3 regions of the Xenorhabdus sp. XBWT genome follow, and region 1 is predicted to be linked to each of the others. Evidence: predicted binding sites of a transcription regulator. Region 1 holds the regulator's gene; each other region holds the start of a gene.

What was found. The regulator PurR, encoded in region 1, represses purine synthesis genes. The targets are predictions, from matches to a motif close to CANGCAAACGTTTGCNTG.
Region 2: a site for PurR is predicted at 3,059-3,076, ahead of AC5JQI_RS15165 (NCS2 family permease). Genes of this name have one in related genera too.
Region 3: a site for PurR is predicted at 6,069-6,086, ahead of purE (5-(carboxyamino)imidazole ribonucleotide mutase). Genes of this name have one in related genera too.

What each region holds. Positions count from the first base shown of each region.
Region 1 covers NZ_CM180990.1:2,429,657-2,439,881, forward strand. The annotation lists gene slyA (transcriptional regulator SlyA) at 69-506, opposite strand; gene AC5JQI_RS10670 (DUF1289 domain-containing protein) at 1,186-1,425, opposite strand; gene gloA (lactoylglutathione lyase) at 1,666-2,073, shown strand; gene rnt (ribonuclease T) at 2,272-2,931, shown strand; gene AC5JQI_RS10685 (Grx4 family monothiol glutaredoxin) at 3,002-3,382, opposite strand; gene sodB (superoxide dismutase [Fe]) at 3,745-4,323, shown strand; gene purR (HTH-type transcriptional repressor PurR) at 4,885-5,910, shown strand; gene punR (DNA-binding transcriptional activator PunR) at 5,914-6,822, opposite strand; gene punC (purine nucleoside transporter PunC) at 6,945-8,126, shown strand; gene cfa (cyclopropane fatty acyl phospholipid synthase) at 8,547-9,698, shown strand; gene AC5JQI_RS10715 (riboflavin synthase subunit alpha) at 9,822-10,225, opposite strand, start outside.
Region 2 covers NZ_CM180990.1:3,473,362-3,483,586, forward strand. The annotation lists gene AC5JQI_RS15160 (Na+/H+ antiporter) at 1-1,313, opposite strand, end outside; gene AC5JQI_RS15165 (NCS2 family permease) at 1,643-2,989, opposite strand; gene AC5JQI_RS15170 (hypothetical protein) at 3,742-4,497, shown strand; gene AC5JQI_RS15175 (RES family NAD+ phosphorylase) at 4,478-5,128, shown strand; gene AC5JQI_RS15180 (YbiU family protein) at 5,222-6,484, shown strand; gene glk (glucokinase) at 6,713-7,681, shown strand; gene AC5JQI_RS15190 (MFS transporter) at 7,761-8,951, opposite strand; gene AC5JQI_RS15195 (L-tyrosine/L-tryptophan isonitrile synthase family protein) at 9,112-10,225, opposite strand, start outside.
Region 3 covers NZ_CM180990.1:870,904-881,128, forward strand. The annotation lists gene ybbP (putative ABC transporter permease subunit YbbP) at 1-537, shown strand, start outside; gene AC5JQI_RS03805 (LLM class flavin-dependent oxidoreductase) at 601-1,656, opposite strand; gene AC5JQI_RS03810 (MFS transporter) at 1,703-2,980, opposite strand; gene AC5JQI_RS03815 (outer membrane protein OmpK) at 3,035-3,847, opposite strand; gene purK (5-(carboxyamino)imidazole ribonucleotide synthase) at 4,358-5,425, opposite strand; gene purE (5-(carboxyamino)imidazole ribonucleotide mutase) at 5,422-5,961, opposite strand; gene lpxH (UDP-2,3-diacylglucosamine diphosphatase) at 6,125-6,847, opposite strand; gene ppiB (peptidylprolyl isomerase B) at 6,866-7,360, opposite strand; gene cysS (cysteine--tRNA ligase) at 7,691-9,073, shown strand; gene sra (stationary-phase-induced ribosome-associated protein) at 9,209-9,445, opposite strand; partial or broken gene AC5JQI_RS03850 (transposase) at 9,593-9,712, shown strand; gene AC5JQI_RS03855 (MFS transporter) at 9,873-10,225, opposite strand, start outside.

The sequences.
Region 1 (10,225 bases):
CTTCGTCAGCTATACCCATTCACTTTCGTCACATTGCAACTTGAAATCGATTAGATACGGATTAATTTTTATATTACCTGTTTATGTAATTGGTTAATGTTTTTTTCGATTTTTTTTATTACAGAAGCAAGCATAATTAACTCATCATGAGTAATTCCCTCCAAGATCTCTTTCCTTGTAGAATCAATAACACTATCTACTTCTCTGATAAAGGTTTCCGATTCTCCGGTTAGCTTGATTCTTTTTGCGCGTCTATCATTGGCACATGTATGACGTGTAATCAGTTTCTTTTCTTCTAATTGATCAAGAGTTCTCACCAGAGACGGTTGCTCAATACCAATAGCTTTTGCAAGCTGTATCTGTGATTGCTCTGGTGGCAGCTGACTAATATTGTATAGAGTAACCCAATGTGTCTGAGTTAATTTCAACGGTTTCAAACGATGATCAATTAAAGCGCGCCAAACACGAACTAAACGTGCTAGGTCTGATCCCAATGTCAATTCCAATTACCCCCTCCTTATAATTAGAGACTCATATAACATCAATGAATTATCCAATCAGTTTATTCATATGAATAATGGATACGCACCCTATATCATGCTTACATTAGCAGAGTCAGATATTTTGCTAATTACCTAATTAGTGTCGCGTTGGCTTGTTACTCAAAGTTGACATCTTCGTCGCCCTAAAGAGCGAAGTTCTACGGCGCACCGAATAAAATCGCGCATTAATCCACCAACGATATAAACTGTATAAAATAATCTTCTAACTAAACTATTGTGATTTTAAATATCAACAAAAAAAATACAATCCCCCAAAATATATACATTTCCACTCGGTTAAAGTTCTATAAGAATAACCGCCATCCGAATACTAATCTATATATTTTTACATTAATATCATTTTTCTCTTACAGAAAACACTAATTTAATAAAAAAATTATTAAAAAACAATTGGATGTAAAAATAGCACCTTTATTGTTCAATAAATAATTCTTTAATAAGAAATTTTTATCGAAACATACAAATCAGTCAACGAGAGTGATATTTTTTAACAACTTAAGTCAAATTAAAGAGATGTAATATGAATATTATATCATTTATTATCGGTAATATTTCTTATTCCTGAAGCCATCTTAAACCATTATTCATATAAGAGATATTTTTTGATCTATTTAGAATAAAACTAAAATAAACCAGGTTGTTCCGGAATAATATTTCCATTTTCACCTTTTATTTTTAATGTTCTTAGATATCTATGATAACATAAGCTAAATATTCTTCTTTTTTCACTATCCGATAATTTCATCCACATAAATCGTTCTTCCCTGCTCCGATAACATCCTCGGCAAAAACCACAGGAATCAGATTCACAAATCCCTCGGCAAGGGTTTTGAATAGCAAAAAGTTCTAATTGTTCAGCCATTTGATCCTCCTGTACCCAGATTCATCAACCTGCTTTTCATGAGGAAACTATCATTTATATCCTTCATCCAGGATAGTTCAAAGCTAAAACAGTAACATAATTAAATCAAGTAAATGGAAGGACAAATTGAATTATTTTACCTATACAAGTTATAGTTTATCCAGACATGTGCGGTCAGTGGGCAAAGTTACACAATAAGGCTATGTTTCATAATAACATTATAAATATCAAGAGGTAATCATGCGTTTACTCCATACTATGATCCGTGTTGGCAACATGCAACGCTCGATTAATTTCTACACTCAGGTGATGGGCATGCGTTTACTTCGCACCAGCGAAAATCCAGAGTATAAGTATTCCCTCGCTTTTGTTGGCTATAGCGATGAAAGTCAAGGCGCAGTCATTGAGCTGACATACAATTGGGGTGTCGAAAACTATGAAATGGGAACCGCGTTTGGGCATATAGCCTTGGGTGTTGATGACGTCGCAGCAACTTGTGAACGCATCAAACTTTCAGGTGGAAATGTAACCCGCGAAGCCGGGCCAGTCAAAGGCGGAACAACTGTCATTGCGTTTGTTGAAGATCCTGATGGCTATAAGATCGAACTCATCGAAAACAAAAGCGCCAGTAATGCACTAGGAAACTAATTACTTAGTACACCTATAGATTTCAAGATAATGCTTGGAAAATGAAAATAAAAGAGAGATTAAAAGGGCATATTTTATTGCCCTTTCTTATCTTCGTCGGGTAAGCACATTATTTCTGCAAGACATCCCAAATTTTGTCATAATATCCGCTATTCCAGAGTTAAAAACAAAATCCTGAAGTTAAGAATTGAAAATCAGATGTCTAATAAAAATGATCAAAACATGCTAAGTGGACGCTTTCGTGGCTACTATCCCGTCGTCATTGATGTCGAAACTGCTGGTTTTAATGCACGAACAGACGCTTTACTTGAAATCGCTGCAATCACGCTAAAAATGGATGAAGATGGTTGGCTAATGCCTGCTGATACTCTGCATTTCCATGTTGACCCTTTTGAAGGGGCTAATCTTGATCCGGCAGCTCTGGCATTCACTGGTATTGATCCCACAAATCCTTTGCGAGGCGCGGTCAGTGAATACACAGCATTACATGCTATTTTCAAAATGATCCGCAAAGGTATGAAAGATACTAACTGCAATCGTGCAATTATGGTCGCCCATAATGCCAATTTTGATCATAATTTTGTTATGGCAGCAGCAGAACGCTCTGGTTTAAAACGCAATCCTTTCCATCCATTTGCGACTTTTGATACCGCAGCACTTAGTGGACTGGTTCTTGGGCAGACAATCCTTGCCAAAGCTTGCATTACTGCGGAAATACCGTTTGATAGTGATCAAGCCCACAGCGCACTTTATGATACCGACCGGACTGCCCTACTTTTCTGTGAACTGGTTAATCGCTGGAAACGGCTCGGTGGCTGGCCATTAGCTTCCACTGACTCTACTGACGAAGCTCCCTAGAATATAAGCCCCATACCTTATATAGCTATGGGGCTTAACATTCGCTCATCGTTCTGATGAATGATGATGCTTATTCCTGCTCACGGTATTTATCAGCAGTTTCTTTAATCAGCGTTTGTAATTCACCACGCTGATACATCTCAACAAGAATGTCACAGCCGCCTACCAGCTCACCATCAATCCAAAGCTGAGGAAAAGTCGGCCAATGAGCATATTTAGGTAACTCGGCGCGAATATCCGGATTTTGCAGAATATCCACGTAAGCAAAACGCTCACCACAAGCAGATATAGCCTGAACTGCCTGAGCAGAGAAACCACAGCTTGGTAATTTAGGAGAACCTTTCATATACAACAGAATTGGGTTTTCGCTAATTTGGCGTTTGATTTTTTCAATAATTTCCTGAGTCGTTGTATCAGAAACTGTGTTAGTGTTCATATTAGTAGTCATCATTATTGCTTCCTTAAAACTGCAAGCGCTATTCTCAGTATCAGAAAAGATTGATTCAGAATACCACTTTCTGCTCTGATTTTTCTACCGCGAACTTTTTACGTTAAATTTTTTGCCATGATATGAAATAAGTGAGCGTTCGATATTTTCCCCTCACTGGGTGTATTCAGCCCGTATAACAGCTCAATTATACACCAGATCGCCGCTAAGCAGCATCTTTTACTCTGTTCTTTAGCAGAAAAATTGTTAAGATAATTACCAAAATAGCAACATGATAATAAGCTTAAATTTGCTCTGGCCATGATTAGTATCTTTTAAGTCATGGTTTGTTGAGCCAAAAACCCGATATTAAAAAGGAGCATGCAATGTCTTTTGAATTACCAGCATTACCTTATGCCAAAAATGCCCTGGAACCGCACATTTCCGCAGAAACCCTAGAATACCATTATGGTAAACACCACAACGCTTACGTTGTAAACCTGAATAACTTGGTTAAAGATACCGAATTTTCTGGGAAATCTCTGGAAGAAATCATCAAAACATCTGAAGGTGGCATCTTCAATAATGCAGCGCAAGTCTGGAACCATACTTTCTACTGGCATAGCCTGTCACCAAATGGTGGTGGCGAACCAACTGGAAAAATAGCAGATACCATTAATCATGCCTTCGGTTCTTTTGCTGAATTTAAACAGCTGTTTACTGATGCTGCCCTGAAAAACTTTGGTTCAGGTTGGACATGGTTAGTTAAGAAAACTGACGGAAGCCTGGCTATCGTTAACACTTCTAATGCCGCCACTCCACTGACCGGCGAAGATAAACCAGTTCTGACTGTTGATGTTTGGGAACACGCGTATTACATCGATTACCGTAATGCACGCCCTCAATATTTGGAACATTTCTGGTCTTTGGTCAACTGGAAATTTGTTGAGGAAAACTTGGCTTAATAAGCTCAATTTTCATACCAAATTATAATAACAAGGGCGGGCTTTCTTCCATTCACTGAATAATGAATACCGGAAAACCGGCCCTTCAAGCAAGAGATGTTACACGTCAATTCTTTTTCTTGATCCTGATTAGATAATACAAAGGCTTCCCCAAAAAACAATCATGATTAATGCACTACCGGCAACCATTAATCCCAACTTCAGATCTGTATCCATAGAACTTCCTCAATGTACAAAGTAAAACTACCCAACACCATAAATTTTGTATAATCAGTTACCGTATTATCTGAAAAAACATACAGCAATCTTGAATCTATACTCTTTATAGCATTGATTATTACTTTCACTTTTGAGTTAGATCAGACAAAATTCAAGGTTCATCGCTAAATTATTGCCAGCCATCACTCTATATATAAATATGTTGGCAAACGCTTAACAAATATCCATATCCAATAGATTTCAAGTTGAAGCATATCGGTAAGTAGATGCTATCAACCAAAGCAGCAGCTTGAAAGATAAGGTATATAAATTTAGACCATAAGGTCAGGAGTCCTTTTTATCATGGCAACGATTAAAGATGTGGCCAAACGCGCTGGTGTTTCGACCACTACCGTATCCCATGTTATCAATAAAACCCGTTTCGTCGCCGAAGATACAAAGGCTACCGTTTGGGCTGCTATTAAAGAACTAAATTATTCTCCCAGCGCCGTTGCCCGTAGCTTGAAAGTTAACCACACAAAATCTATCGGATTGTTGGCAACGTCGAGTGAAGCTCCATATTTTGCTGAAATCATAGAATCTGTTGAAAATAGTTGCTATAGAAAAGGCTATACCCTGATTTTATGCAACTCTCATAACAATATTGATAAGCAGAAAGCTTACCTCGCCATGTTGGCACAAAAACGTGTAGATGGCCTGCTGGTAATGTGCTCCGAATACCCTGAGCAGCTTTTGGGCATGCTAGAAGATTACCGTAATATTCCCATGGTCGTCATGGATTGGGGCGAATCTCGGGGAGATTTTACCGATGCAATCATTGATAACGCTTTTCATGGTGGTTACTTGGCAGGCCGTTATCTTATTGAACGTGGTCACAGGGATATTGCGTCTATTCCCGGCTCTCTGGCAAGAAATACTGGCGGCGGACGTCACCAAGGATTTCTCAAGGCGCTCAAAGAAGCCAATGTCGCTATTCGGGATGAGTGGATTGTGCAAGGCGACTTTGAGCCTGAATCCGGCTATCAGGCCATGTGTAAGATCCTGAATCAAAAACATCGCCCAACGGCTGTTTTTTGCGGTGGGGATGTTATGGCAATGGGGGCAATCTGTGCCGCTGATGAGCTGGGGCTACGCGTTCCACAAGATATTTCTATCATCGGTTATGACAATATCCGTAATGCCCGTTATTTTACTCCCGCATTGACCACGATTCACCAACCTAAAGAACGTCTGGGACAAATGGCCTTTTCAACGTTATTGGATAGGATAGTCAACAAGCGTGAAGAGGCACAAACGATTGAAGTCCATCCACGCCTCGTTGAACGACGTTCTGTCGCGGATGGACCTTTCATCGACTATCGTCGTTGATAATTAGTTTTCTTGCAACCATTCAGCATTAAGTGTTTCACTATCGCCAAGATAATCAAACAACCAACTTAATGCTGGTGAATGGCTTTTTTGCGACCATGCTAAGCAGCATGGACTATCAGGTAATGGTTGTTCGAGTTCGAGCGCTATCAGTTTTTTCTTGCGGATCAACGGTAATGCATGATGCTTGGGCACCATTCCCATACATAGTCCATCCATCAGGCAATTTAGTCCAACATTCCAATCTGGAACCACCAACCGTCGCTGATTATCTAAAGCCCACGTATCACGTTTGGGTAAGCTACGTGAAGTATCTTCTAAACATAGGCTAGGATAAGGTCGCATTTGGTCATCATTTAATTTTCCTGATATACCTGACAACTCATGCTCAGGGCTAGCTACGCATATCCAAGGCATGAATCCCATATCCTTAAAACTATACCGTTCACCAACAGGAGACGCCCGTGTCGCGCCAATAGCGACATCCACCCGCTCATCGACTAGTGCATCCCATACACCATTAAAGACTTCAGGGTAGATGAATAGCTCAATATCAGGAAAATGTCGGTAAAAATCCAAAATTAATTGGTGAGTTCTCTCAGGTTTTACAACTTGATCAACGGCGATACTTAACTGCCCCCGCCAACCATTAGCCACTTGTTGGCACTGATGTCGGGTGTGATTCATTTTTTTGATAACAGAGCGGGCTTCCTTGACAAAAATAGCGCCTGCTTCAGTCAAATCAACGTCACGGTGACGACGCTCAAATAAAGACACAGCCAACCATTCTTCAAGTTGTTTTACTGTATAGCTTATAGCAGAAGGTACTCGATGAAGCTCAGATGCAGCCGCACTGAAACTTCCTGTTCTGGCAACAGTATCAACAACTTCCAGAGAGTATTCAGACCACATATATCTTCCTTTCAATTTTTTTCACAGAATGGTGCAAATATTACCGTTTCACAAGTAAAAATCATGCCATATAGAATAAGTCGGGTATTCTCTTATCAACTACAAATCAAATTATTAACACAATGGAAACAAATAAAAATTCAATTCTATTCATGTTCTATCTCTCCGGGCTGAGTATGCTCGGTTACTTGGCTATCGACATGTATCTGCCTGCTTTTGACACAATGAAAGCAGAACTAGGTACTTCAGCAAATTCTATCAGTGCGAGTCTCAGTATTTTTCTCGCTGGCTTTGCCTTTGCCCAGCTGTTATGGGGGCAATTATCTGACCGTTTAGGAAGAAAGCCTGTTCTTATTATCGGATTATCTCTGTTTTCCATTAGCTGTTTAGGTATGCTCTGGATAACTGATTCCACGCAATTGCTTGTACTGAGATTTATTCAAGCGGTAGGGGTCTGTTCTGCGGCGGTTTCCTGGCAGGCTCTGGTCGTTGACAGATATGATACAGAACAAGCCAAACGCGTTTTTGCCATGATCATGCCTTTAGTTGCGCTTTCTCCTGCCCTTGCACCTTTATTGGGGGCATGGTTATTGACGCATGATGGCTGGAGAATTATTTTCCTTGTATTATTGGCAGTAACGCTCTTGCTACTGGCTCCAACATTTTTATTAACCAATAAATATGGTAATACCGAAACTAATACCGAAGGTAAAACAACGATTTCTTTCTTTAAATTACTAAGCTCCCCTGTTTTTAGTGGAAATGTATTGATTTATGCTTCTTGCAGCGCTGGCTTTTTTGCCTGGTTAACTGGTTCACCAACAATTTTGAATAATATGGGCTATGACCCTACCGATATTGGCCTAAGTTATATTCCGCAAACTTTGGCGTTTATGTTTGGTGGATATGGTTGTCGTATCTTATTGGAAAAAGTAAAAAGCGAAACAGTATTTCCAATTTTGCTGATTGGTTATGCTGTCAGTATGGTTATTATTTATTTGATTTCCATCTCCAATGAGCCTTCATTTATAGCGATTCTTATTCCTTTCTGTGTCATGGCTGCAATGAATGGTGCCTCTTATCCGATTGCAGTGGCAAATACTCTCTCTGTTTACCCTAAGAACAGTGGTAAAGCTGCCGCATTACAAAATGCATTGCAATTAGGGCTTTGTTTTGTCGCAAGTATGATTGTCTCGCTATTTATGAAATATCCTCTTCTATCGACAACAACAGTTATGGTTTCTACTGTTGTTCCCATGGCAGTAGGTTATTGGCTACAAAACAAAATTCCAAAAAACAATTAAACGTGAATCGAACAATTTCCGAACACAATAATAAATAAGAACATTATCATCTAAAGGTTACATCATAATGTAGCCTTAGATGATTGTTAAAATACTATTTCACTCATATACTCATACCACTTCACTATTCTAAAAAATTCGGAGTTCGAGGTTTTTCAGAACACAGAAGTTCTCTTTAATTTCAGGATGAATAAGTAATTTGTGCTTTCTTGATGATTTTTATATTATTTCTAAATAATTCTTCTTGGTTTTAACATAATAAGAAACAACTATAAATAGGCTTTCATAATAGTGTTACACTCAAATTACAAGATTCCTTACCCTCGTTGTACGACGAGTCAGGAAGTGAACCACTATTTTGGAATGCTATTTATATAAAGTGATACCTAAAAATTCCATCACACAAATGTTGGAGAGCATATGAGTTCATCTTTCATTGAAGGTAAAAATACAATAATTGATTCCTGGCATAGGATCACCCGTGAATTGCTCCATGAAGCTGATATTGAAATCAACGGCAAACGACCTTTCGATATACATATAAAAAATCCAAACTTCTATAAACGAGTACTGAAAGAAGGTTCTCTGGGATTGGGTGAAAGTTATATGGATGGCTGGTGGGAATGTGATCGCCTTGATATTTTCTTTCATAAAATATTGCGGGCTGGTTTAGAACATCGCATACCAAAACGTATTAAAGATATTTTCCAGATAATTACCGCTCGGATATTTAATTTACAATCGCCCAAAAGAGCTTGGATTGTAGGTCAAGAACATTATGATTTAGGCAACGACCTTTTTACCCGAATGCTTGATCCTTATATGCAATATTCTTGTGGTTACTGGAAAGATGCCAATACTCTGGAAGAAGCTCAATCCCACAAGCTCCGTCTAATTTGTGAAAAACTACAACTATCCCCGGGGATGACATTATTAGATATTGGTTGTGGATGGGGTGGGTTATCGGCTTATGCTGCAAAAAACTACGGTGTATCTGTTACTGGAGTCACAATCTCAGCTGAACAACAGAAATATGCGCAAGAACGCTGTAAGGATCTAAATGTAAAAATTATCCTTGAAGACTATCGAAATCTAAATTTTCAGTTTGATCGCATTGTTTCCGTTGGTATGTTTGAGCACGTTGGCCCTAAAAATTATGCCACTTATTTTGATATTGTGAAAAAAAATCTAAAATCTGATGGCCTATTTCTTCTCCATACTATCGGATCTAATCGTGATAAATCGGGTGCCGATGCGTGGATCACCAAATATATTTTTCCAAATGGCTGCTTACCATCGATTCCAAGAATTGCCAAAGCCATTAATGGGGAATTTGTCATGGAAGATTGGCACAATTTTGGTGCCGATTACGATCGGACACTTATGGCATGGTATGAACACTTTATTTCAAGCTGGCCTGAAATAGAACATAACTACAGCCCGCGCTTCAAACGGATGTTCAGCTATTATTTAAATGCTTGCGCTGGTGCATTTCGAGCCAGAGATATTCAACTATGGCAGATTGTATTCAGCCCACAAGGCTTTGAAAAAGGACTGAGAGTACCCAGATAAAGCATATTCCACCGATAACATTCCAAAAGCTACAGAAACCGCATTTCTGTAGCTTTCATATTTGGTTGAATTTGTTTTAATACCGTCGTCAAAAAGCCTATATCACAACTCAATAATATTTTTTTATTGTTCTTCGATTTGAGACAATAACCTTTCCTGTTCTTTTTGTGCCATGACTCGCTCAACAGTATCAACAACCGCCTGAGTCTGTGGATCAATCTCGATATTGACCTTTTGCCCAAGACGCCTCTTGCCGAGAGTAGTACGTTCTAATGTTTCCGGTATCAAGTGGACACAGAAACGATTATTCACTACATCCCCGATCGTCAGACTGATGCCGTCAATGCCAATAAACCCTTTATGCAAGATATACTTCATCAATTGCTTATCGTGAATTCGAAACCAGATTTCATGATTATTTTCAGAAGTGAAAATCTTGGCAATTTCAGCAATCGTAATAATATGACCGGACATAAGATGCCCGCCAATTTCGTCACCAAACTTAGCCGCCCTTTCCAGATTAACCA
Region 2 (10,225 bases), 1.0 Mb from region 1:
GCCATTCTGATTTCATTGAGATCAGCCATCTTATCGCCGACTTTCATACCACGCAGCAGCAAAGGTAATGCGATAACGCCCACAAACAGGGAAAGCAAAATCACACCGGCGGAAATGAAAATCAACTGATAACGTGCCGGGAACGGATCACCATCTGGCAAGAACAAAGGAACAGATAGCGCACCTGCCAGCGTAATTGCTCCACGAACACCAGCAAATGAAGCTAACCACAATTCACGGATAGTGTAAGAAGCAAATTCCAGTGGTTTCTTTTTCATAAACACTTTGCTGGTATTTTTCATCAGCCATAACCAGACAAATCGAAGTAATACCAGCGCACCATAAATGATGCCCACAGCGGAGAATAGCATCCAGGTTTCAACATTCGGATCAAGATCAGCCTGAGCCACAGAAGTTTCCCAAATGTCTGGTAACTGTAACCCCAACATGACGAATACAAGGCCGTTAAAGACGAAAGCCAGCATCCCCCATACGTTATCGGCACGTAAACGCATATCCAATGGCGCATTGCGGATCACGCCCGCTTTACTGATTGTCATACCAGCAGCAACCGCAGCCAGAATACCTGAAAAACCGATATGCTCAGCAATCATATAAGAGGCAAATGGCAACAACATCATGAACATGATTTGCGTTGCCGGATCATCTCCACTCCAGCGGCTCATCAATCTCAGTGATTTACTGTACACCAATGTAACACCAATACCAGAAAGCAACCCACCAACCGCAACTTTGAAAAACTCCAATGTTGCGCCAGTGACGGTAAAGGCCATCGTTCCCATGGCAATCGCCACCGCAAATTTAAGAGCTACCAGGCCAGAAGCATCATTCATCAATGCTTCTCCTTCCAGTACACTCATCATATTTTTGGGGATGCTTCCTCTTCCAACAATTGATGACAGTGCCACCGCATCAGTTGGTGATAAGACTGCCGCCAGTGCAAAAGCAGCAATAAGTGAGATACTCGGCAGCAACATATGAATCAAATAGCCAATGCCAACAACCGTCACCAATACCAGTACTAAAACTAAAATGAATATTTCACGCCCATGCTGAAAGAATTCTCTGGTTGGAGTTTTCCAGCCATCAACAAACAACAAAGGAGGGATAAGTAAAACGAGGAATAATTCGGGATCGAAAGTAACGTGTAAACCAAAATGAGGCCAGGCCAGCAGTGCTCCCATTGCTATTTGCACTATCGGCAAGGGGACACGGAACGGAATCATTTTAGTAAGAACACCAGAAACTGACACCACCAAAATCAAGATCAAGATAGTAAAGAATATTTCCATGTTACCCTTACAAATTGCCAAAAATCCGTCAGTGAAGAGATTGTGACTTTTTTTTCCCCCTAATAATAGCGCTATTAACCATAATCATTGCAGTTATTAAAGAAAATCAAAAAACAATCACATTATGAATCAATGACCAGTGAATCATTTGTCTATTTTATACTTATCGGCGGGGTCATGTTGAAAAATTAGGAAATTTTGATGGGTATATCCAATAAACTTCAAGTTGCAACACATAAATCAGCAAATTGAAAAATAGAAGGCATTTTTATCGTGAGGACAATGCGCAAACGTTGACTGTTTGCGCACAATTTTTTAATTAATTTTAATTAAATAGCCCAATCCGCCGCATAAAAAACAACCAGCGCAATAGCAAGAATCACAGTTCCAATATTCAGCTTACGCCATTCACCTGAGAAAATACGCCCGGCAACCAACGTACTAAAGCCCAACATAATGCCTGTCACAATGTTGCAAGTCAGTACAATAAACACTGCACACAGCAAGCCGGACATCGCACTGACAAAATCATTGAAGTCCAGTTTCCGTACATTACTCAACATCAATAACCCGACATACATCAAAGCAGGAGCCGTGGCATATGCAGGAACTAAATACGATAATGGTGACAGGAATAAAATCAATAGAAATAAAATACCAACGACAGAAGCAGTTAAACCCGTTCTGCCACCAACAGCCGTTCCAGCGGCAGATTCAATGTAAACCCCAGCCGGAGAAGAGCCTATAGCTCCCGCGAAAATACTACAGGCAGAATCAGCGGTCAGAGCTTTACCACCACTGATAATCTGGCCTCTCTTATCCAACAGGTTCGCCTGACTGGCTACTGCCTGGATGGTTCCTGTGGCATCAAATATCGCCGTCATTACCAACGCCAGAAGGCTCGGTAACACAGCCGGCTGTAACGCGCCGATAATATCCATACTGAACATCAGGGACAAACCGTCTTCCCCTAAAGTGGGAACTTTAAAAAATCCTTGATATTTTACGGCCGGGTCAAAAATCAAACCGATAATTGAAATCGTGATAATCACCAATACAATACCGCCCGGTACTTTTCTCCGCTCCAATCCAATAGTTGCTGCTAACCCCAAGAGCGTCATAATCACGGGAAAAGTCGTCAATGAACCGAACGCAACAGGCAAACCTTCATGGGGATTCTTAATCACCAACCCAACACCATTGGCTGCAATCAGCAGTAAAAATAACCCGATACCAATCCCTGTTCCATGTGCAATATCCATGGGGATATTACGTAAAATCCACGCTCTTACACCCGTCACCGAAATCAGTGTAAACAGGCATCCCATTAAGAAAACTGCGCCAAGCGCCACAGGAATACTTACCTGTTGTCCTAAAACCAAACTGAATGCAGTAAATGTACACAATGAAAGCGCACAACCAATTGCCATTGGCAGATTAACCCACAATCCCATCAATAATGAGCCAACACCGGTTACCAGACAGACAGAAATAAATACGGCAGCATGAGGGAATCCGGCTTGTCCAAGCATGCCCGGCACCACAATAACGGAATAAACCATCGCCAAAAATGTCGTCAACCCAGCAAGAATTTCCTGACGCACAGTCGATCCACGTTCAGTAATCTTAAAATACTTATCGAGCTTGCATTGAGTTGGTACCTGCATACCAGACATGTGTTTCCCCTGCTTTATGTTGAATATTTTGCATTGAAAATGTATCACTATCTTCCCCCGTACTCATCCAACGAAAACGATTACGTCACTAAATAATAAAGATCAGTGCTGTACTAGTTGGTTCAGGCATTCACTTGCGCAATCGTTTGGCTTTTCAGGTAAAAAAATAGTGAGGAAATTTGAGGCGGATGATTATCCAGTGAATCGGGGAGGAGAATCAAGCGGTAATCACAAAAAGCTGAAGATTTTCCTATTCCACTACCCGACAAAGCAGGTTTTGATTTTGTTGAAAGCAATAACACCAACGTTCTCTCATAAAGGGCAATAATCTTCTTAAGCAGACTGCGTCTATTAAAATTCTTTCTTCACCTTTAAATAAAAAAATATAGTGTCACAAAAAATCAAAAAACATCATCCTTTCTGGAAGAATTTTATTTTCTAAAACTCCAATTTATATCCACAGTAAATATAAATTTTCATAATATTTTATATCCTTTGTCTTTCAATTTACCGCTTTGCTTGTCGGAAACATTGCAATTGTTTATATTTTGTGCGAACCTGCGATATAATTGATATAAACCATATCAACAATCTCTATACCCCATCGATTTCAAGTGTCAACACGGGGAACAAGCCCCAAGCGCATAACCAAACTAATTATGCAGCTAATTTATTGATTTAAATTAAAAATAACCGACGATAGAAAAGATGACGGGTATACGTTATATGCAAATACCAATAAGGGGTCTAGAGTGAATGCCAAGGTAACAAGAAAAAGCAGAGCAAAGGAGAAAACGCTCAGCTTAGGTTACGTTTCCCTTCTTGATGTTCTTTCGTATCAGCAAGAACACATTGAGCATATTCATGTCACAGAAATACCGCCTAACGAAGCAGATCGTTTTTTAATTGTTGAATTACCGGAAGAAACCGCCGGAGAACTTGATGTCAGGGATCTACGTATTGCCCTGCTAAGTGCGTTAAATACCGCTACTTCCATAAAACGCAGATCTTTCCCTGACAAATCGCCTTCTCGGATGATCAAGTCCGAATTTTATGTTCATTCAGATGATATTAGTGGGGAAAATTCAAAAGACTCCTGGAGAACATCAAACCGAAAAGATCGGATTGAAGCACTGAAAAATTCAATTCTTGAAGAGTCAAAATGGCTTCCAGCCTATGAACTCAGTCAATCTGCGGGTTTTTCTCTGCTCAACCCCAGTGCAACTCCCAACCGCTGGAAAAAAACTAAAAAAATCTTTGCGGTTTCAGTCAAGGGAAAGGATTTATACCCGCAATATGCACTGGATGAAGGAGGGCTACCGATCCCCATCATCAAAAATATTATTGAAGTTTTTGATGGAAAAAAAACATCTTGGGGCATGGCAATTTGGTTTAGTACTCCTAATTCGTGGTTAGGAAAAGAAAAGCCAAAAGACGTTTTGGCAAACCGCCCGAATGATGTATTAAATGCGGCAAGGCAGGAAGCTGATGGGCCATTGCACGGTTAGTTCCCTGAATCAAAGAACTGTCAAAACGGGAATCTGGAAAGCCCGGTGTCCGATTGAACGTATTCATCATCAGGCATACAAAGGCACTGAGTTTAACCCAGGAAAAGGAAACGCCAGATTCAGCCCCTGCCAAAATGCGCAAGGTGAACCTATTCCCACTATCTATGGTGGTGAGAATATTGCCGTTGCTGTGATGGAAACCATCTATCATGACGTGCCGGCAGGATGCAATAATCTGCCTTTTGATCTGGGTAAGTTGGATACGCTTGTCTACAGCCAACTAATGCCTGATGTCGATCTCATCATTGTAGATATCAATGTAAGAGTATTGCGGAAGTGGGGCTACGAGCCAAAAGATATTTTATTTTCCGAAGCTGAAAATTATACCCACACTCAAGAAATCGCGGGCCGGATCTACCAAGATAATCCCACGGCTCAGGCAATAATTTGGGCATCAAAACAACATGGTGATAAGGCGATAATGCTATTTGGCGATCGGCTTAAAGAAAACGAGCTGACAGTATCCGTTGAATCACAGCCACTCTGGTCATCTAACCAAGTGATAAAAGCTATAGATCTGCTGGCAGATGAAATGGGGCTGATAACTTATAATAGTCAAGATATTATTTGATCTCAGTATCAAAACAAAAAGAAGTTGTAACCACAGTTTGAGTCTACTACATCCCAAAACACATCAGTCATGATGAACATAATAGGATCTGCTATGGACACATCTTTTATCTCTTCTCTCTTCCCTGATAACTACCACCAGAATATTCGTCATATGAAACAAACCATGCGCAAGCAAATTGGTGATGTCGAAGGTTTGTTCAAACAGGTTTGTGACAAAATAGACCAAGCGCTGGCTGCCGCTCAGGAAGATGAAAAAAATATCGGTAGTGCTTGGCCAGAGATTCACTGGCAGGACTTAATAGAAAATCGAATTACGGCAGAGACCATACAAAAAATTAAACGCCGTGGATGTTTGGTTGTCAGACAGAATTTCCCCCGTCAGACCGCACTTGCATGGGATAAATCCATGCTTGAGTATCTTGAGATAAATAATTTTGATGGTGTTTATCATGGCACAGGTGATAACTACTTCAGCAACCTTGAAGCATCCCGTCCGGAAATTTATCCCATTTATTGGTCTCAGGCACAGATGCAGGCCCGGCAAAGTGAAGAAATTGCGCAAGTACAATCTTTTCTCAATCGTCTGTGGAAATTTGAATCGAATGGCGCACGCTGGTTTGAACCAGATATCAGCATGATTTACCCTGATCGCATTCGCCGTCGGCCACCAGGAACTACATCCAAAGGGCTTGATGCACATACTGATTCCGGGGCTTTGGAACGTTGGCTACATCCTGCTTATCAAAAAGTGTTCAGGCATATTTTCAATAACCAATTCACAAAATACGATCCTTGGGATGCAGCATACCGCCCAGAAATGAATGAATACGAACTGGATAACGTAACCCGATGTTCGATTTTTCGCACTTTTCAGGGCTGGACGGCACTATCGGATATGGCTCTCAATCAGGGGCTTTTGCATGTTGTTCCTGTACCAGAAGCGATGGCCTATTTATTGTTACGTCCTTTGCTAAATGATGTGCCTGATGACGAGCTTTGCGGTGTTGCCTCCGGTAAAGCCCTGCCAGCTTCCGAAAAATGGCACCCCCACCTCGTCCGCGGGCTATACAGCATTCCATCTCTGCAAGCCGGTGATTCTGTCTGGTGGCACTGTGATCTTATCCATTCCGTTGCACCAGTGGTAAATCAGCAAGGCTGGGGGAATGTGATGTATATTCCCGCCGCTCCTCTGTGTGAAAGGAATCTGGCTTATGCGCATAAGGTAGCCATATCACTTAAAAATGGCACATCTCCGGCTGATTTTCCTCACGAAGATTATGAAAAGAACTGGAAAAACCGCTTTACTCCTGCTGAGTTAAACCCTATCGGACTACGCGGGCTTGGTTTGAATTAAACCGTTAACCTGACACCGACTCGCGGGTTGATTGTTGAGCATAATAGTGAATCATGGGCCGCCAGCCTATTGAAAAAAGAGCAATTCAGGCTAAATAATGGCTTTTACCAGACTAATAATACATTTTATACGCCTTTACGCCTGACCTTGTGTAAAATCCCCTCAATTCGGCTTTTGACTGGTTCATTAGGATATAGACCATTTCTATAAGACTTAAGGAGATAAAACATGACAACTTATGCTCTGGTAGGCGATATCGGCGGTACAAATGCACGGCTGGCATTATGTGATGTAGATACTGGGCAACTGAGCGCAGTCGAATTCTATCCCTGTGCGCATTATGCATCGCTTGAAATTGTTATCCGCCAGTATCTGAAACAGCAAAACTGTGCCGTCAAATATGGCTGCATCGCAATTGCTTGTCCGGTGACAGAGGATGTTATCAGCATGACCAATCACAGTTGGCGTTTTTCGGTCAGCCAAATGAAAACATCTCTGGGATGGGAACGTTTTGAGGTCATTAATGATTTTACCGCTGTCTCCCTTGCAATTCCGGTTCTGGGTGCAGATGACATGATAAAGATTGGCGGAAAACAACCTCAGTCCAAGCGACCAATCGCAGTTTATGGTGCGGGTACAGGGTTGGGAGTCGCACATCTTGTTCATACGGGAAACCAATGGATGAGCCTGCCCGGTGAAGGTGGTCATGTCGATTTTGCGCCCGATAGTGTGGACGAAGATCATATGCTGAATGTATTGCGGGAAGAATATGGTCATGTCTCAGCAGAGCGTGTCCTTTCAGGGCCTGGATTAGTCAATATCTATCGTTCTCTGATGAAACTGAACGGTCAGCCAGTAGAAGAAATTACCCCTCGTGATATTTCAGATCGCGCTCTGAGTAGCAACTGTCCTATCTGCAAGCGTACACTGGAAATTTTCTGTGCCGCATTAGGGCGTTTTGGCGGGAATTTAGCACTGAATATGGGTGCATTTGGTGGTGTCTACATTGCAGGTGGAATTGTCCCGCGCTTCCTTGATTTCTTCCAAAAATCGGGGTTTCGCAAGGGATTTGAGAGCAAAGGCCGATTTACAAATTATTTACAAGATATTCCTGTCTATCTGATTACCCATGATAAACCGGGATTATTGGGCGCGGGTTCTTATATCCGCCAATCGCTGGGAAAATCGATTGGGTAAATAAGTTCATTTTATACTTGCTCATGCTATTTAAATGAAAGTGGAAAGCCTCACAACAGTGGGGCTTCAAGAGAAAAAGTCAATCCGGTTTACCGGCAAATTTCGATGTTAAAAGTATCCGAATAAAAAGTAATGCAATAGTCAGCAACGTCATCACTGTTACAACAAAAACTAACCCTTTCCAACCCAGTGATTCGTAAATTCCCCCAGATGCAAGCGCAAACACCATTGATGCAGCAGCCAAAAGCGTTTCACTTGCCCCTTGAACACGAACTTTATTGATACCATCAGACATGCTGTTGATAAGATGAGTTCCGCCCAAAAACATGAAGTTCCACCCTATTCCAGCAAAGATCAACGGCGCTCCGAGAATAACTATTTTTGTTTCATTGGTCAGCCCAATCAGAAAACCGACAAGATTCAAAAAAGCTCCCAAGAGAATAATATTATTCGCTCCCATTTTTGATATAAGCATACCGGTGATGACACCGGGCGCGAACATAGCGACAAGATGGACACCAACTAGCATACCTGTTTCTGAATCGTCCATACCATAGCCTACCGAGGCAATTGAGGCAGGTGACATGACTATCATCATAATTGCATGACCCAGTACCATCGCCGTAATGCCAAACAATAAAGGCCGATTTTTGGCAATAAAAGAGAATCCTGATGATTTACCGGCATTATCTTCTGTTGAACTGACTGAATATCCAAGACCCGCTTCAAGTGCTGCAAATGCAAGAACCGCGACCCCTCCAATAACGGACACAATCACATATATTCCGATAAACGGAAGATCAAAACCCAGCCCATCTCCTTTCCCGTAAAGTTCGCTACCAATAACAACACCAATTATCCCTGAAGCCAGCAATAAAGAACTTGCTGTTGCAGCCCGGTTCTTGGGAACACTTTCTGCTGCGGCATATCGTAGAAAATTAATGCCAATCATCGCGATGCCAATCAAGAAATGCCCTCCGAGCAGAAGCAGGAAGCTGTTTAAATAAATCGAAACCGCGGAAGCTCCTCCACCAAATACCATTGCTATACTGGCCAGAATAAATCCGCTTCTCCGCCCATAACGTGCCATGAAGTTCGAAAATGGAATTGAACAAACACTTCCGGCTGCCATTTGTATAGCAATAGGCAAAGTCGCAAGCCAGGCCAATGGAGCAAGATGCAGGCCAGCCAACCCTCCTACAGTGAAAAGTAGCGGTACCGCACTCTCTAATGCGATATTTCCCAAAATAATTAAGATAAGATTATGCATGAATAATCCTCTGGAGATACTAATAAGTACAACACATATATCTCTAATGACCTGAACTGCTTTTACCGTGACGGAAGATTTTCTTATAAAGCCTCATTATTTGATTATCTTCCGTATTGATATGTCAGGTCATAGAGTAACAATCTTATCCTGATTTTTATTAAGAGTTCGATTCCTGCAATAAAGTCGTCATATTCTCCAACGTATCAGCATCTACATAAAAATCACTTACCCCCCGATGATTAATAATTCTCATTCTCTTACCATGTTGGTGGATTTCTTGTTCAATACTCATTCGCCAAATATTTTTCCGGTGTTCAATAACGGCAATACCGTGATAAGGAAGATAAGGTGAATGACTCTTATAATCAGGATATATCCTGACACCAATTAATGGTAACGTCTTGTGATGAATAGTGGCTCGGATTGCATTAGGAAACAAAAGCTTTTCCCATCGAATACTCGCCATTGCTTCTTTCATCGCTCTATAATGAATGAAAGCAGTATGAACTCTATTCATAACTTCATTCTTTGTTTCCAAATCAGGAAAAATGAAATCACAAAACATATCCTTCTTTTGATTATATGTCAGAGATAAATCTGATATGTTAACAGTACTCCCAACACTTGCGTGGAAACGAATTGCCTCCTCATGACTAATTCCAAAAGATGGATTTGATGTGAATGTTTTCAAATGGTTTGATAAAGCACTGTCATAATCATCCTGAAGTAATGCGACTATATTAGATATATCAAAAATGTTAACTATCTCATTTATCTTTCTTATTTTAGTGAATTCTTTTAGATCCCTGATATATTTTTCTGCTGCAACCATTGGGTCACCAAAAATCCCCGCATAAAATGTAGCATCCGAAAGAATGGTAAAACGTATTTTTATTCCTGTATTTTCTTCAAGATACGTTGAAACTTTCGCAAGGTGCAATAAAGACACCTCTTCAGCCATAGTCAAAGAAGTAATATCATGTCTTTTCTGCCAGTTACTAATAACACAAAAGACAGGAAGGATGATATCAATTTCTCCTCTCTCATTTATACTAGACTTGATTTTCGATAATGTCTCCAGACAGGATGAAAAAATAGTTTTCGAATTAAACTGGATAACCGGATGATTGAGATAATCCCGAACCAGAACGTGCAAAGGGGTATCTTTTTTTCTTTTCTCTTTCCACCACTGATCAGAGGGTAACTCTTTAGAAATAGAACACTTATTAAGTAATGCCTCACGTAAATCTGCTGAAATTAAATTACCATTA
Region 3 (10,225 bases), 1.6 Mb from region 1:
ACGTTAGAAAATCAGCCTAAAATGTGGCTGACCAGCTTCCATTATGAAGGCGATGGACGGTTGCTGACGGAAATAAACCGGCGTTTCCCGACTATCAGCATGTTGGATATCGGCTCGATACTTAAACAGTTACAAGGTATCTTGCAGCAAGTCAGTAAAGCACTGGAAATTATGGTTGTTCTGGTGATGATTTGCGGCGCCTTGCTTTTACTGGCACAAATTCAGGTCGGTATGAGCCAGCGTCAGCTTGAATTGGTGGTATACCGTACATTGGGCGCGAGCAAGAAATTACTGCGTCGCACATTGTGGAGTGAGTTTGCATTACTGGGATTTATGGCGGGATTAGCCGCCGCATTTGGTGCAGAAATTGCGCTGTGGTTATTGCAGACCCAGGTCTTTCATTTCCCGTGGCAACCACAATGGCTGATGTGGTTTTTACTTCCCATTATCAGCAGCTTACTGCTTTCATTATGTGGCAGTTGGCTGGGGATTAGATTATTGCGTGGCAAAGGGCATCATCGACGCTTGCCAGAGTAGAATAAAACAGGGGGAGGTTTTGAAAAAAACGCTCCCCATTTTAAAAGTGATTATCTGATCTTATCAGGAAAATTCCTCTCTTAATCTGGGCAGGACCTGATCCCCAAAAACCTTTAACCCCTTTATATAATCGGGGAAGATTAACATCACGCCATCCAATTCACAGGTGCGCATTAAATCTGCCAGTTGCTTGTAGCAGGTATCTGGCGCACCGATGGCGGTATGGGTCATAAAGGCATTTTGGGAGCGTTCAACCATCGCATTACTTTTTCCATCCATATCGACGCCGAAACTACGCATCATATTTTTGACGGCTTCCACATCCAAACCTTGGCGGTAGAACTGGGCAAGGGTTTCAGCATAGGCATCTGTTTCAGCGCATATGACGGTACACATGCAGAATGTTTTCGTTGTTGTATTGTATTCAGCCGCAATACGTTTGGCGGTTAAACTGATGTTGCGGGTTTCAGCCTCATCCTTGCCACCGATAAAACAAACATCGGTATGACGTACACTGAAACGCAGCCCTTGCTCGGACTGACCGGCACAAACCAGATAAGGGCGCGGCAGTGAAAGAGGTTTAGGCTCAGAAACACACTGTTTTAGATGAAAGTAAGTGCCTTCATAATCAACCTGTTTTTCACGCCAAAGTCGTTTGATCAACTGAGTCCACTCTTCGGTCATGGCATAGCGCTGATCATGGTCTAAACTACCATCCCATTCACCCATTTGTTCAAACTCATCCCGGAATGAACCGGAAACAATATTCAGGCCAGCACGCCCCTGACTAATATGATCCAGAGTAGCGATCATTTTAGCCGTGACAGCCGGATTATGTAGCCCCGCGTGAACAGTAGCGATTAATTTTGCGCGGTGGGTAACTTCAGCAATACCAGCCATCATCGTGACGGATTCGAGCGAGCAGCCCCAATGATCTGTTTCGCCACCAAACCCGCGCCATTTACCCATGGACATAATGAAATCAAGGCCAATCTGGTCAGCCAGAATAGCAGCCTCACGGTTTTGTTTATAAGACGCATCCAGTGGTGGCGTGTTTTTGGAGATGATCCACCCACCTTTGGCAATGGGTAGAAATACACCAAACTCTTTCTTTGACATCACTCTTTCCTTGTTTGTATGTATGTTATTTCAGCTCATTCTTGCCCTATTCAGTAAATTGAGTGTTTTCTGCCGAATGCTTTCTCATTTTCTGAGCAGGCGGTTTCATCATTAATGTTATGACAAGAACAATGAATACGGGGATAGCAATAATCAGGAACGCTAAAGTAAAACTACCTGAGTAATCTTTAATGGCACCAGCAAAAAAAGGAGCCAGAGAAGCCAATGTTGAAATCAGGTTCATGATTGAAAACAGCTCAAGATAAGGTTTGCGGCCAAAATAGTTAGCCAACAACACACTGGATGCGAGGAAAGTCATTCCGTATCCCATGCCGACAAATAGTGAGAACGCAATCAAGAATGGCCATGAAGAAGCGATACTCAGCGCGATTAGGCCAAGAATGATAATAGTCAGGCTGCCAATCAGTAATTTTTTCGGATCAACCCATTCCCCGGCTGCGCCTCCGGCCAATCTGGAAAATGCATTGATAAAGGCCATCGTGCTCAATAGCCCTACTGCGATAGCTTCGCTGAAACCATTTTCGATAATATGAGCAACCGCAAAACTATTGACTGTAATACCACACCATAAAAATGCGGTGTAAGTTGCTGCAATCGCATAGAATTGCCATGTTCGAAGTGCCTGGTGCGCAGTCCAGCGTTGCTTGGTGCGATAAATGCTGAATGTATCCTGATTGTTATGTTGTTGGTTCACGGCCTTTGCATGGGCAATTTCCCGTTTTCCTTCCTGAAGGGTAATAAGGGTCAGAATAACGAAAATGGTGAGCACAATAGCGGAGATCATCCAGTGCATCCGCCAGGTTCCCCAGACACGGGTTGCCAAAAAATAGATCCATGGGCCAATCACGCCCCCTAATCCACCGATCGTGAAATAGACGCCAAAAGCAAGGGACTGTTTTTCATACAAGCGTGAAATGACATAAGTGCCCGGAACCGTCGCCAAAAAGGTAAAACCGACACCAATTAAAGCCGTGCCGATAAAATATGATGAAATAGCGTATGTGTGGTAAAGATTGTAGAAACCGGCCAGAAAAATCAGCAATCCAATGGACAGAGTGAAACGAACACCAACCTTACGAATGAACACAGTTGGCAGAAAACTGGATAGCCCGCAAGTCAGGCCAAGCAGCGTGAATCCCAAACCGGCATTAGTCCAGCTCCACCCCAGTTCATTAATCATGCTGGGTAGGACAACACCCAATGACGTAAAGGTTGTTGCTGTGGATAAAAAATAGACCATGCCTAAAAGTATCAGCAAAAACCACTGATAAGTACGTCCGAATTTGTCGTATTGAATGGACATTTTGACCCCATCAAGGATATAAACCATTAAAAACGGCACTATTTTATGTGCTTATTAGAAAAAGCTGTATCGAATAAACACCCCATAGCTAAATTGATTCGTGCGAAAGCTTGGCGTATCTTTTATTTTGTACTTATTTTTGACCGGATTTACGACAACCCCAGTCCACAGATGACCAGCTTGATATCCCAGTTGTTTCCCTAAGTCATAATGTAATTCAGGCTTGAAATCTATCATTTCAGGGTTATCGTGTAGCCCCAATGTATAGTCGAAAGTCCCTACGATGCGGAAATCCCCTAACCGATTAGTGAAAGGAATGCCATAATCAATGTGGATACGTTGATCGTTCCAGCTTCCTTTTGAATTATTTTCAAAATAAAAAATGGTACGTAACCAACTGAATCCATTCACTTGCCAATCAAGGCTGATGCCGGGGAAATAGTCATATTTTACGTTTTTGGTTTTGGCAATCCACTGGGAAAACAGCACATCTTTTAATGGGCCATAAGAAAAATCATACCCCGTGATTTTGCTGGCACTGAGTCTTGGCACAAATTTATAGTAATAAGTGCTTTTATCGCCTTGATAATCATGTTTCAGAGAATTTTGCCAAATACTGTAGACATACATATCGCCGATTTTATAATCACCAAAGGCTTCGACAATAGGGGAGAGCGTTTTCTCAGGATCGACTTTATTTCCGGATTGGAAGTAAAGGCTGGTATCAATTGATTGAAAATTAACGAAATCATCGGCTTGTACCGGTGACGAAAAAAGAAAACATAATGAAATGACAGGTAACATTGCACTTATTGTTGTCATTGATGTGAATAGATTGTTTATTCCTTGCTTCCTTCGAAATGACACTGAGTTTCTCCTCGTTATTTTATAGGGACTTAGGTAAATCCCTCTTTTATCCCATAAACTAACTTTATACTTAGTAAAGTACCAGTATTAAAACCAGCACTTGGTTGTCCGGAGTTTTGCAATCTTCTTCAACGATTTTATACCATAGATTCTTATTATTTAAAAAATAATATAATAAGATGCTGATATTAATATAAGAGTCTTATTAAAAATAAAATGAATAATTTTTAGAAGATGAGATTATATATTTTACCTTTAGCATGATGTTACATATCAATTATCTATGGACATGTAGCAGGTATTAATGAAGTGGTGAATTTCACCACAACAGGTGAAGCTTATTCAGTAAAATCACGATAGGTGATTTCCTTAATTATGAAATAGATCAAACAACAAGAACAATTGTGGATACTCTTTCCAGAGCATTATCAAAAAATAAAAACTATTGATATACCCAGTGTTGTAAGCGGTAAGCTATTTCAATGCGTTACCGCTTCCTTACGGTTTTCTTCAACTTAATTTATTTTGTACCCATTTCAGCCCACTTTGATACTCTTCGGGTAATAATGGGATCAAACTTTCCAAAGTCGTTTTCAATACATCCCTGTCGGAATGAACCAGATTCAGATGCCCAACCTTACGTACAGGACGAACTTCCTTTTCATACCAATGTAAATGAACCAGCGGCAAATTCAGCCATGCTGGATTTATCTCTGTACCGATCAGATTAACCATAATGGATGGCAAAAAGATTTCTGGCTGAGGCATAGGCAGATCTAAAATAGCCCGTAAATGAAGTTCAAATTGACTAATTGAAGCTCCGTTCTGTGTCCAGTGGCCGCTATTGTGAACCCGCGGTGCCAGCTCGTTGATCAACAAGTCATCGCCAACAATAAAACACTCCATCGCCATAACGCCGACATAATTCAAATGATCCATGATAGCGGATAGCATTTTTTCTGCCCGCCGCTGTAATTTTTGATCTGTGTTGGGTAAGGCAACACTGGTACGCAGAATTCCTTCCTGATGCAGATTGTGGGTTAATGTATAAAATACAGATTTACCTTGGGCATTACGGGCTCCAACCAGCGACACCTCCCCAGAAAACGGAATCCCTTGTTCTGCGATACATTCACCGTAAATTTCAGGGGATAATTCCGATTCATCACCCGGTCGAATACGCCATTGACCACGCCCATCATAACCGCCCGTCCGACGTTTAACGATGATAAAGTCACCTAATTCAGCAAACAGTTGTGGCCATTGGCTTGGGTCGGAAAGAAGTTTCCACGGCGCTGTCGCCAAGCCCAGAGTATCCATAATCTGTTTTTGTGGCAGGCGATCTGCCAGCTGTGGAAAAATATCGCGATTGATAAAAGCCTTGTGGTGCGCTAATTCACGAGTTAGCGGCGTTTCCGGCCAATGTTCAATTTCTGCGGTGATGACGCTGCTCTGATAAGGTACGGCTTCCGGTTCTGCGTCCAAGCCAACGGGATACACAGTAATCCCCAATGGTTCACCTGCCTGGCGTAACATTCGGCCTAACTGACCACTTCCCAATACACAAACAGGTTTCATGCGTTCTCCCGTGGATAGGGGTTATCCAAAACATCCTGTGTTTGTGCCTGACGCCAATCTGACAACCGTTTAAACACCATATCATCATGTAAAGCCAACACTTGTGCTGCAAGCAGTGCTGCATTTGCCGCGCCGGCCTTGCCGATAGCCAGCGTACCAACCGGAATGCCCTTTGGCATTTGCACAATCGAATATAGGCTATCAATCCCACTCAGTGCGGCACTCTGCACTGGAACACCAAACACAGGCACTAAAGTTTTGGCAGCCAGCATGCCCGGTAAATGTGCTGCGCCACCTGCACCTGCGATAATCACCTCAAAACCATTTTCTTTAGCTTGTTCAGCAAAATGAAAAAGTTTATCAGGTGTCCGGTGTGCTGAAACAATTTCAACATGAAAAGGGATCGTCAGGGCGGTCAAAATATCGGCTGCGTGTTGCATTGTCGCCCAGTCACTTTTTGAACCCATGACAATGGCGATTTTGGCGTGTGGCTGCGTTGGTATTGTTGTAAAAGAGATCACTGCCGTAGAAGTCATTTTTGCGGGATCAGAGCCGGTCGTCATAAATCAGATGCTCCTGTATTGGGTGTCTACCAGAACAAAGATGGTGGTTAAGAAGGGGGATCATATCACGCTGACTTCATAAGGAAAACGTTTGCGTTGTTTACTTTATCGATTTTTTCCAAAAAATTAAGAGGGATTAAAAAGGAAAATATATCAATTCAATGGAAGTTTCTGTCACCTTGAACATTGAACCTTGGTCATGCCATGCGCCTAATACACCGCGATGTACGGTTTTGTCACCCATTTTAATATCATGGATTGCCGCGCGATGGGTATGACCGTGAATCATCCAATCTGTTTGATATTGTTTGAAGTATTCGATAACCGCTTGTTGATTGACATCCATAATGGCTTCGGATTTCCGGGTATTGGCGTATTGGCTACCCACACGCATTTTGGCAGCGATTTTTAATCGGATAAATAAAGGCAGAAGTAAAAATAACCGTTGAATCCACGGAGTATGTACCCGTTTACGATACTGTTGATAACCGATATCATCTGTGCATAGTGTATCGCCATGCAGGATCAGAACCCGTTTGCCATACAATTTGAGCACTTTTTCCTGTGGCAGCAAGATCAAACCACTTTCTCTGGCAAAGCGGGACCCAAGCAGGAAGTCTCGATTACCATGAATAAAATAACAGGAGATACCTTTTAGCTTCAATTCATGGAGTGCTTGCGCGATTTTGGTGTGTAGTGGGTTGGGATCATCATCACCAATCCAGTAATCGAAAAAATCACCGAGAATATAAAGACTTTCAGCCTGAATCGCATCTTCACGTAAAAAACGCAGAAAACCGGCAGTAATTGCCGGCTCTTGCTCACTGAGATGCAAATCTGCAATAAACAGTGTACTCATCTAACGATTAACTCTCAGTTATTCACTGACAGTCACACGTTCAATGATCACATCTTCATGTGGGACATCTTGGTGCATACCGCTGCGACCAGTAGAAACAGCTTTGATTTTATCAACCACATCCATGCCTTCAACGACTTCAGCAAATACGCAGTAACCCCAGCCGTCTGGACGCTCTGAACGGAAGTTCAGAAAATCGTTATCTACGACGTTGATGAAGAATTGGGCAGTTGCAGAGTGTGGATCATTAGTACGAGCCATTGCGAGAGTGCCGCGGCTGTTTTTCAGACCATTATTAGCTTCGTTCTTGATAGGAGCGTTAGTTGTTTTCTGTTTCATGCCCGGCTCAAAGCCGCCGCCTTGAATCATGAATCCATTGATAATACGGTGGAAAATTGTGTTGTCATAAAAACCTTCGGAACAATAACTCAAGAAATTTTCAACAGTTACAGGTGCTTGTTCTTCGAATGTTTTGATTGCAATATCGCCAAAATTGGTGTGGAAAATCACCATAATAGAAATCCTGATAATAGTTTTGGTTGACCCTGTATTTTAGGGGTTCGGAGAAACGTTGTTATATCATATCTGAGATAGTGAGTCAGTATTCGAAACAGTATCAGGTAAGGGCTGGCTTACGGTACTTGCAATGTATTGCATATCAAGGTGAAATACCTTATCTGATTTTAATATCTTAGTTTATCTCCCATGGGGTTCAAATTGCGGTCAACAAAGCTGCAACTCGAAGACGACGGGTATAATTTATATCGCTGATAAAGAAGCCCATAATCAGCAAATTCATTTGATTTTATTACACGTACATCAATTTTTACGGAAAACCCACTGATGCTAAAAATTTTCAATACTCTCAGCCGCCAAAAAGAAGAATTTAAGCCGATCCATGAAGGAAAAGTGGGCATGTACGTGTGTGGCATCACCATTTATGACTTGTGTCATATTGGTCACGGTAGAACGTTTGTTGCATTTGACGTGATTACCCGTTATCTGCGTTACTTGGGGTACGATCTGACCTATGTTCGTAACGTTACTGACGTAGATGACAAAATTATCAAGCGTGCAATTGAAAACAATGAAAGCTGCGACGATTTGACCACACGCATGTTGGCAGAAATGCACAATGACTTTGATGCGCTGAATATCTTGCGTCCAGATTCAGAACCTCGTGCGACACATCATATATCCGAAATTATTGAGATCACCGAAGAGCTGGTTAAGCGCAGACATGCTTATATTGCCACTAATGGCGATGTGATGTTTTCCATTGATACCAATCCTGTTTACGGCCTGCTTTCCCGTCAGGATTTAGAACAATTACAAGCTGGGGCACGTGTTGAAATCGCAGATGTAAAACGTAACCCAATGGATTTCGTATTGTGGAAAATGTCCAAGCCGGGTGAACCTAGCTGGGAATCTCCGTGGGGTGCAGGCCGCCCGGGTTGGCATATTGAATGTTCTGCCATGAACGGTAAGGCGCTTGGTCACCATTTTGATATCCACGGTGGTGGTTCTGATTTGATGTTCCCGCATCATGAAAATGAAATAGCGCAGTCTACTTGTGCTCATGACGGCCCTTACGTCAATTACTGGATGCATTCTGGCATGGTCATGGTGGATAGAGAGAAAATGTCCAAATCATTGAATAACTTTTTTACTATCCGTGACGTGCTGAAATATTACGATGCTGAAACGGTGCGTTACTTCTTACTGTCCGGCCACTATCGCAGCCAGTTGAACTACACGGAAGAGAACCTGAAACAGGCACGTACTGCCCTTGAGCGTCTCTATACCTCCCTGCGTGGTACAGATATAACGGTTCAGCCTGCTGGTGGAAAAACGTTTGAAGCGCGTTTCATTGAAGCAATGAATGATGATTTCAACACGCCGGAAGCATATTCAGTCCTGTTTGATATGGCTCGTGAAATCAACCGATTGAAGACAGAAAGTATGGCTGCGGCAAATGGTCTGGCGGCTGAACTGCGTAAGCTGTCGGGAGTTCTTGGCCTTTTGGAACAAAAGCCAGAACACTTCTTGCAGGGTGGGGCACAAGCGGACGATGATATTGCTCAAATTGAAGCGCTGATCAAACAGCGTAATGATGCTCGTAAAAATAAAGAGTGGGCATTGGCAGATGTGGCGCGTGACCAGTTAAATGAAATGGGAATAGAACTGGAAGACGGCCCACAGGGAACAACATGGCGTCGCAAATGACTGATTGTTTATTAGCTGAAATTTGAAATACCCCTTGAACCGCCCTTGATATGGGCGGTTCAGCTTTTATCGCGTTTACGTTTTTACAGTGATATTTTTAGTTGTAATACGTGGACGGAATAAAAATAGGCAGATTTATCGATGAGCATTCAGATATGCAGGATAAAAAGCACTTCCAGTGTGATACGTAGTTTTCCCTGACGTTTTATCTCGTTTCATGGCAACAAAAGAAGAATTGATTAAATGTTCAGGTAGTTGATCTGTGCTATCACTGGAAGCAGGATTAAGAAGAGAAATTTTTACTCTGCGTTTAGAGTTACTGACTTTATAAGACAAACCCAACAACCTTCTTGCAGCTCTATTACTTAACATAATTAACTCCGTTTCAGTTGTACGTAATCTTCTGAGTATAGCAATTTATTAGAAAACCAAAACATTTCAGCCATGCTTATTTATTAATATATCGTCAGTGTCACATATCCTGAGGATGAAACCAGATAAATTGATTTTCTGAAATCGAGAAAAAAGAAATTATGGAGAAATCACTTTTGGTCGAGAGGGTACGGTGTGGATACCGTAGGTATAAATGAAGAGATAATAAGAAAGTCTGTGAAATATAAATATAAATATAAACAATAACATGATGACAACCAATTATTGCTGAAAGGGATGTGAAAGTCTGAACCCATAGCGTCCCTTTGGGGAGAGATCAATGACCCCTTCTATGAAGGGGGATTTTTATTAGGCATACCAGATATGCTAAAGAAGGTTTCGGTGCTGATTATTCAACTTTCAACCTTTAAACTTTGTTTGCAGTAACTCGTCGCATCCACAATAAAGTCAGTACCAATACTGTCAGTGGCAAGCCGTGGAATATCAGGATTACTATGGAAGGTGGCAGCCAGACGTAGAATGGTGCGACCAGTAGCATTCCTATTCCAAAGCCAGTCATTTGTAATAATGTCAGCAAGCTGAAAATCGGCAGGCGTAAACTTTCCGGTTCGCTTTGCGCTCGGGATATCAGGCTGACCTCTGCAATTCCATCTCCAATTCCTGCCCAGATGGCAAATAGTAGCAACCAGAATATGCTGCTTTGCTGGAAGGTAAGGATAAATCCTGTCGACATCAGGGCAACGCCGATAAAGAAAAGTT